DNA from 2 places in the Psychrobacter sp. C 20.9 genome. Region 2 is predicted to be linked to the other one. Evidence: riboswitches for the same ligand, from Rfam matches in the RefSeq annotation. Region 2 holds a riboswitch; the other holds the start of a gene.

Region 1 (4,607 bases), on a different contig from region 2:
TATGCTAGAAGAGTTCCCAAGTTGGCTAAAAGAAGCTAAGCAACTAGGTATCGTCAATTCACTATAAAAGTATTAGTGCGCTAACCTCATTATTCGATTACAGCTAAATAAAAAACCGCCATAGCAAACACGATGGCGGTTTTTTATGGTTCAAAATATCTTAACTTCTAAAATGCCTACAGCGTCCACAGCGATTGATACTGCTCATCAGTTAACGTCACGATATCAATCTCTGCCAGCATCTCACGCAGCTCTTCCCACTTACTCGCATCAGGCGTAATCGGCGTGATCAATCTACCCAGCGTATTATCAATGATGGCATCCATCAGCGCGTCCGCCTCAGTTTTACTATAGTTGTAATACATATGGTGGGCAGTCTCTGGATCATTTTTACACAGCTCTGTCATTTGATTGGTCACTTGGATAAAAGTATCTATCGCGTCCTTTTTCGCGCTATAGATCTCATCCGTCGTGAGAATTTCTAACGCCGAAAAATTCGGATAAGGTGACAGATGCTGATCGATAAACGTAAAGTCCAGCCCTTCATGAGTCGCCTCAACGCCCTCAAAGTTATAAAAGCATAACCATGCACCATCGAGACTTGGGTCTTCTTGCAGGTTTTTTATATGATAAAAGTCTTTTTGTATAAAAGTCACATTATCACGGCTGATACTAAAGCCATTTTTCTTGGCATAACGCGCCAATATCTCAAAGCCAATACGATTGGTTTTTTCTTCAGCGGCAGGGGTACAGATGCGGATAGGTTGATTGTTTTTTAATTTGTCCATACTAGACTGCTGCATCAATATGCCGCCGTCGGTCTCAAAAAAGCAGCCCAGCGCGCGTAGATTAGGCGCGTAATGCTCAAACAGATGGATAGGCTCATTGACATGCAGATCAATGCTTTGATTTTGTAATTCGGCAAAGCCATCATAGTGATCGTCTGGCTCGATAATAGTGATATCAAGCCCTGCTTGCTCATACGCGCCCGTCGTCACACCCGCGATAAAAGGCAGGTGATCAGGGTTCAAGAACCATTCGAGAGTGAGAGTAAGTTTGGTAGTCGACTGCATGGTTGTTTCCTTTTTGGGTATAGAAAACAATCAGACTGATGCTGTTTAAATAAAACAAGCAAGGTAAAATCCTGAGATTAGATGCGCCATCATAAGCACACATCACCAAGAGATTTATTAAAACGTGTCACGCTTGTTTCCTACGTCAGTGCTAACTGCTTCAGGTTCACGGGTCTATCTCAGCGATGATATGAACTGTGTTTACAGCGTCAAATCAATGCACCCCGACAAGATTGAGTGGTATTACATTATTTTTGATCAGTACTACTAATGGCTATTATCGATAGCTACTGCATCATCATAGACGACTTGTAAGCGGTGATGCAAGCGTATCAGAAATGACAATGAAAGGTGATGACTGACGCTCGTTAACCGCCCTTTATAACAGTTCTCATTTTTGACGGCTTTTTATAAGCGCTTTCAATCTTATAAGCGCTTGCAATCGACGTGTTAATAGAAAAGCGCAGTATTTGCCATTGGTACTTACCCAATCACTAACCAACGATACTGATCGATAGCAAAAAGCTTGTATAAATGGGCTTGTACAATTTTTGGTGATATTGCATGCTTGGTTACTTATACAAGTAGCCATGTAAATACTTTTGATGGCTACCAAAATCATTCACCGCACCGTCCAACGACATCACTTATATGACCCATAATAAAAAAACGTTTTATCATAGGCCTAAGACCAACCAATCCAGAAGTCCAATGATACGCTGGACCTTTGTGACGCTTGGCTGGGTATTTTTTATTTTAGGTATTATTGGGATATTACTGCCCGTCATGCCGACTGCGCCTTTTATATTACTGGCGGCAGGGTGCTGGGCGCGTAGCTCGCGGCGCTTTCATTTTTGGCTAATCAATCACAAATACTTCGGCAAATACGTCCGTGATTGGGAAGAAAATCATGCCGTGCCGCTGTATGCCAAGGTTTTGGCAACGGTCATGATGGCCGCGTCAACTATTATGTTGTTTTATCGTCTGCCCGCTGATATGACATGGGTGGCATGGCTGGTAGCACTGGTCTGTAGCGGGGTTGCCGTCTATTTGTTTCGTCTGCCAAATGCCAAATAAAGTCGCCAATGTATAGGGCAATAGTTAAGTCCAGTTACATAAAACCTGAGATAAGGCTTGCGATACTAGGATGTTCCCCCTATAATACATCCAAGCTTAAGAGCAGTTCTGCACCAAATCATTACCTCGTAGTATTAGTTATAATCCTTCGTTTTAATATTTATCGTTCAGTAGCTATTTGCAAGCGTTATCGGTCTATTAGACCACAAATAAATTAAATATCAGGGTTATGACTATGTCAGACGTTCAAAAAGGTACAGTTAAGTGGTTCAACGAAGCTAAAGGTTTTGGTTTCATCGCTCCAGAAAACGGCGCAGACGTTTTCGCTCATTACAGCGAAATCTCAGGCTCAGGTTTCAAAACTTTGGCTGAAGGCCAAGAAGTTGAGTTCACTGTAACTCAAGGCCAAAAAGGCCCACAAGCACATAACATCGTTGCTATCTAATTTGTCTTTATAGACAGACAGATGAAAAGATGTAAAAAAGCGAACCTTCGGGTTCGTTTTTTTTCGTCTGTGATTTGGTATTAAATGAAACGACAGATATAAAAATGCCTCCGACTATATGGATAGTTAGAGGTATTTTTGTACTGGGTGCTGAGGTAAGTGAATAAGCGTGAGCAATTGACTTATTATATAAAGCTAATACCGATATTGATCAGACCACCGCCCAGTATTAACCAGCCAAACATCACCGCTCCTAAAATCAAAGGTTTAGCGCCCGCTTGCTTAATCGCGCTTAGATGAGTAGTCAAACCTAGCGCAAACATCGCCATCGTCAGCAATATGTCATCTAGTCTCACCATACTACGCTCAATGCTTGCAGACATTGGCACCCAAGTATGTAATAAGACGATACCGATAAAAATAAACGCAAACCATGGCACTTTGACTTGCTTTACGCGGCTCATAAATGACGCTGCCTCGTTTTTACTGTCCTCATCGTCTATAGCGGCATTATCTACGGGGCGATCTTTGGTTAGCGCAAATGATAATACGAGCAAAAAAGGCGCGAGCATCATAACGCGTATCATCTTAGTCACGACAGCGGTATCGCCAATCTCAGTATTGATTGCATTGCCTGCGACCACGACTTGCGCCACCTCATGTACGGTTGAGCCCGTGTACATGCCATACTGCTCGGCACTGAGCCAAGGCCGTAACCAACCAAGCTGATATAAAAAAGGGTAGAGCAGCATCGCAATAGTACCAAATACCACGACCGTTGCCACAGCAATGGTGACTTTATGGGCTTGCGCGTTGACCACTGGCTCTGCGGCGATAACGGCAGCAGCACCGCAAATACTTGCGCCCGAGCCAATCAAAATCACCGTTTCTTTATCGACTTTTAACCATCTAGTACCTAGCCAATAGGTCAGTAGAAAGGTCGACGTCAATACGAGTGCATCGGTCATAATCGCTGGCATACCAACGCTCGCAACTTGCGTCATAGTCAGCTTAAATCCATAAAACATAATCGCGAGGCGTAAAATCTGACCTTTAGCAAAGCAAACACCGCCGTTTAGACGCTCAGTGAACTTGGGATAAATGGTATTACCCAATATCATACCCAACAAGATCGCGAGCGTTAAAGACGATAAGCCAACGATACGCCCGTTTGACCACATATTCAAACTCGTGTTTAACCATAAGCAAAACAAACCACCGATCAGTACCACAGCCAAACCAGCCAAGTGGCGTTGGCTTGGAATGTAGTTACTCACTGAGCGACTGACTGATTTGGCTAGTGTATGCATAAGAGGCATATCCTATTACTGATATTAAAATAAGCATAAGCTTATGAGTAGACAGTATAAGCTGACTATATTTATAATAAAAACAGATTAATAAGATATAAACTATCGATATTTTAGGTTAGTGTTTACGGTAGAAATAGGTATACCGCGCATGAGTAGCAAAAAAAGATATGTATAGCGAATAAGACAGGCTAAAAAATGACATAAGGCATCATCAATAACATGAAAAAATCTGTACAGACATTGCCAAAGATTACACTTAAGCAGCTCGCTGTTTTTGTCAGTATTTACCAGACAGGTAGCACCAGCCGTGCCAGTGAAGAGATGCATTTATCACAGTCGGCGGTCAGCAGTGCGCTGACAGAGCTTGAGTCTAGATTACAGATGCCATTGTTTGAGCGCGTCAGTCGCAGGCTTAATCAGCATCCCAATGCCCATCCTATTTATATACAGGCACAGGCTATCTTGGGGCAATCGCTCACGCTTGAACATTATCACCAATATCAGGCGGGGCAGATACATATCGGGGCGAGTACCACGATTGGCAATTACGTGCTGCCATCATTGCTTGGTAAGTTATATGAGGCGCTACCAGATGCCAATGTCGATATGTATATTGCCAATACTCAGGAGGTGGTGAGTGAGGTTGAGCAGCTCAATATCGATATTGCTTTAGTAGAAGGGATGCCGCGTCCGATAGAC
Region 2 (4,607 bases):
CAAGATAATCTGTGAAGTTAAACGTCGTACCTGAACCATCTGAGCGGAATACTGTGGTGATGGCGGCATCTGGCAAAGTCAAATCTGGGTTCATGGCTTTGATCGCAGGATCATTCCAGTTATTGATTTTACCCAGATAGATATTGGCTAAGGTTTCACCATCTAGCTTTAACTGACCTGGCTCAACGCCATCAATGTTAACGATTGGCACAACGCCGCCAATCACGGTTGGGAACTGGATAAGACCAGACTCTTCAAGCTCTTCAGGTGTCAATGGCGCGTCAGAAGCACCAAAATCGACGGTTTTTGATTGGATTTGTTTGATACCACCAGATGAACCAATAGATTGATAGTTGACTTGGCCACCTGTGGCAGCGTTATAGTCATAAGACCATTTGGCATAGATCGGCTGCGGGAATGATGCGCCTGCACCTGTGATATTCATGGCGATGTCTTCAGCAGATTTGAAACCCGTGTCAGCAGAAGGCGTTGCCTGAGTCTGAGTGGTGGTTTCAGCCGTGGTAGCGGCGCTACTGGTCGTATCAGCAGCTGGTTCTGCCGTCTCTGTTGACTTATTACACGCCGTAAGCATTAATGTACAACTAACGGCCACTGCTAATAACGAATAACGCATGTAGGACTCCTGAAATTTAACAACGATATAAAAAAGCATTGTTTGTGATATGAGCGTTATCTTGCCAAATCTTTATGACAGTTTAATGACAACCTCTCAAATCCTGCATTCGCTTTACACAATATTTAGCCATCGCCTCTAAGTATCAGTAATATCAAGGAATTTTAATTATTATCAATAGCTCCTGTTCTTTGTATCCATGCTAAATAGCAAAATAAGCGCCTGATATTTTCATCCAAATTCCATTAGCCGTTAACGCAGAATTTTGTTAGTATGAAGAAGATTTACAACACTGACAGACTCGGGGTGCGGTGTAGCATTGGCCTACTTTATTAAACGTTTATAGTTAAACATTGATAAAAGTAGCCACCTATCTACATTCGCTGAGAGATCACCCGCCGAACCTGATGCGGTTAGTACCGACGCAGGGAAGTCTTAAGCACGTTGTTATTGATGACAACGGACGCGTAGAAATACCTTTTTATCATCGCTATTGTCTAACGATGCACGTCGCATACGTAGATAACGAGAGAAGATAGAAAGCGGCGTCCACTATTTGATGACCATTAACCGCGACAATTTCTTTGCTCGCTGTTAGGTGTTGATAATATAAATTTGTCTGAATGACGAGTGTTTGCCCCGCAGCTACTGGCGGTGTTGCTTTTATTCAAAAACCAACACGCTAGGACAGCATATGACTATTTCAAACAGCAGCTCTTTTGACAGTGCCTCTTTTGACAGTGCCTCAGCGGCATCACAAATCCAAACGCACAACCCAGCCGATAACATACCTCTCGTATCAGACACCAAAGCCGATAAAAAAGCCGACGCGCTAAAGACACCTGCCCACCGCGCCGCCAGTGATGCGCGCTTTGAAGAAGACGCGCGCGACTTACACCGTATCCTACCCGCCTCGCGCAAAGTCTATATCGAAGGCTCACGGCCTGATATTCAAGTACCGATGCGTGAAATCAGCTTAACGGATACGCCAGTTGGTGGTACGGGTGATAAGGATGGCGAGCACAATCCGCCTTTTTATGTGTACGATACTTCAGGTGTGTATACTGACCCCAATGTCGAGATTGATCTGACCCGCGGTCTACCCAAACTGCGTGAAAACTGGATCGCCGAGCGCGGTGATACCGAGCAACTAAGCAGTCTGTCTAGCTCATACGGGCAAGCACGTGCCCGCGATATCAGCACTGCCAACCTCAGGTTTGCCCATATTGACAAACCGCGCCGTGCCAAAGCAGGGAAAAACGTCACGCAGATGTACTACGCGCGTCGCGGCATTATTACCCCTGAGATGGAATATATTGCGATACGTGAGACGCAAAAGCAGCATGAACTGACTGACATGCGTCAACATGAGGGTGAGAGCTTCGGTGCCAATACGCCCAAAATTATCACCCCTGAGTTTGTCCGTGATGAAGTGGCGGCTGGACGCGCAATTATCCCCAACAACATCAACCACCCTGAGTCTGAGCCGATGATTATCGGGCGCAACTTTTTGGTAAAAATCAATGCCAATATCGGTAACTCAGCGCTAGGCTCATCGATCGATGAAGAAGTGTCTAAAATGACGTGGGCCACGCGTTGGGGCGCGGATACCATCATGGATTTATCGACGGGTAATCATATTCATGAAACTCGTGAATGGTTGATCCGTAACTCGCCTGTGCCAATTGGTACCGTACCGATTTATCAAGCCTTAGAAAAAGTCGATGGCGTCGCTGAAGACCTGACGTGGGAGATATTCCGTGATACGTTGATCGAGCAGGCCGAGCAAGGTGTGGATTACTTCACCATTCACGCCGGCGTCCTGCTTCGCTATGTACCGCTCACCGCAAAACGCCTAACGGGTATCGTCTCACGCGGCGGCTCTATCATGGCACAGTGGTGTTTGGCGCATCATAAAGAGAGCTTTTTATATACGCATTTTGAAGATATCTGCGAGATTATGAAGCAATACGATGTGGCGTTCAGCCTAGGTGATGGCCTACGTCCTGGCTGCTTGCAGGATGCCAATGATGAGGCGCAGTTTGGTGAGCTACGTACGCTTGGTGAATTGACCAAAGTCGCATGGGAGCACGATGTACAGGTGATGATCGAAGGCCCTGGCCATGTCGCCATGAACCGCATCAAAGAAAATATGGACTTGCAGCTTGAGCTATGTGCGGATGCGCCTTTTTATACCTTGGGGCCATTAACGACTGACATCGCACCGGGTTATGATCATATCACTAGCGCGATTGGGGCGGCGATGATTGGCTGGTTTGGTACCGCGATGCTGTGCTACGTCACGCCAAAAGAGCATTTGGGTCTGCCGAACAAAAAAGATGTCAAAGACGGCATCATCACTTACAAAATTGCCGCGCACGCCGCCGACCTTGCCAAAGGTCATCCCGGTGCGCAGGCGCGTGACAATGCCCTATCCAAAGCACGCTTTGAATTCCGCTGGGACGATCAGTTCAATCTGGCGCTTGATCCTGATACCGCGCGTGAATACCACGATGAAACGTTGCCAAAAGACGCACACAAGTCGGCGCATTTCTGCTCCATGTGTGGTCCGAAGTTTTGCTCCATGAAAATCACGCAAAACGTGCGTGAGTATGCAGCAGGACTGGACAAAGACGCCGCCAACCAAAAAGTGACGCCGCAATCAGGCGACTTAAGCGATGATGATCATTTGATCAAAAAAGTCGATACAGAACTGGTCGGACAAGTAGGCGAAGCCAGTGCTGAAGAAGTCCGTCAAGGCATGGCTGAGATGATGGAAAAATACAACAAGGAAGGACGCCAGTTATACAAAGAGGTATAAGCTTTTTACTATAATAAAAAAGCCCAAACCTGACTATCAAGTTTGGGCTTTTTTAGTTTATGTATTTAGTAATATCAAACCTTCGACGCCTGATAAATCTCCTCAATCGACGTATTAATGGTATCGGCAAACTCTTCATCGCTTTGCTGCTTACTCAACCCTTCGGTAAAGGCGCGCGAGAAGCTGGCAATCATACCGGGGTTTTGTTTGAGCTTCGCGCACGCATCATTGCGGCTATAACCGCCTGATAACGCCACGACTTTGAGTACTTTTGGATGGTCAATCAGCTCCTGATAAAATCCTGCTTCTTCGGGCAATGTCAGCTTGAGCATCACTTGCTGTTCGTCATTTAAGCGTTCCAGATTACGCAAAATATCGGCTTTTAACAGTACTTCGCAATCATGTTTTTGTGCACTATCAATATTGACCTCTGGCTCAACGATTGGCATCAAGCCTTTTGAGATAATTTGCTTGGCCACATCAAATTGCTGCTGTACAACGAGCTCAATACCATCGACATTTGGCTCATAAATGACTGAGCGCATCTTGGTACCAAATACTGGATAGTTCTTGGCTTTATCTAGCAACAGGTCTAGATTAGGCATCGGCTTCATGACTTGGACGCCGCTCATTTGCTCGGCTAAACCCTTATCGACCTTCAAAAATGGAACGATTTGCTTGTCTTCCCACAGATAGTTGGCGGTCGACTTACCATTGACGTCGCGCTCCATGGTATCTTCAAATAAGATCGCACCAAGCACACGCTCATTGTCAAAACAGTCGCACGTCATGATACGGGCACGCATCTCATGCACCAAATCAAACATGGCCTCATCATTCTCATACTCATCGCCGCTGATGCCGTAATTCTCTAAAGCCTTTGGTGTGCTGCCGCCACTTTGATCGAGCGCAGCGATAAACCCTGAACCGTCTTTTATGCGCTGTAACTGATTGTCGTATTCCATTGAAAGTACATCCTATTTTTATTGAGTGAATTCAAACATCATAAATCAAGCTTTCTATCACCTATATAAGGTCTGCTATTTGTAGATGACCTTATCATAGGATGATAAGTATGCCTATATAGAAAACGTGACAACTTTGCTAAAAATTCTACTGTATCCTTCCTTGGACAACATATCTCACGCCAAA

What was found. A riboswitch is a leader RNA that binds a small molecule or an ion and turns the genes downstream of it on or off. The one in region 2 is predicted to bind thiamine pyrophosphate.
Region 1: another riboswitch for thiamine pyrophosphate. It lies ahead of BTW00_RS06330 (ABC transporter substrate-binding protein); the one in region 2 lies ahead of thiC (phosphomethylpyrimidine synthase ThiC).

The regions. Positions count from the first base shown of each region.
Region 1 is NZ_MRYC01000007.1:69,122-73,728, forward strand. Features, by position in the region: gene BTW00_RS06325 (VWA domain-containing protein) at 1-67, shown strand, start outside; gene BTW00_RS06330 (ABC transporter substrate-binding protein) at 177-1,073, opposite strand; TPP riboswitch at 1,194-1,310, opposite strand; gene BTW00_RS06340 (YbaN family protein) at 1,725-2,150, shown strand; gene BTW00_RS06345 (cold-shock protein) at 2,386-2,595, shown strand; gene BTW00_RS06350 (YeiH family protein) at 2,781-3,905, opposite strand; gene BTW00_RS06355 (LysR substrate-binding domain-containing protein) at 4,128-4,607, shown strand, end outside.
Region 2 is NZ_MRYC01000001.1:251,512-256,118, forward strand. Features, by position in the region: gene pstS (phosphate ABC transporter substrate-binding protein PstS) at 1-634, opposite strand, end outside; TPP riboswitch at 927-1,082, shown strand; gene thiC (phosphomethylpyrimidine synthase ThiC) at 1,329-3,455, shown strand; gene BTW00_RS01115 (fructose bisphosphate aldolase) at 3,530-4,420, opposite strand; gene BTW00_RS01120 (hypothetical protein) at 4,598-4,607, opposite strand, start outside.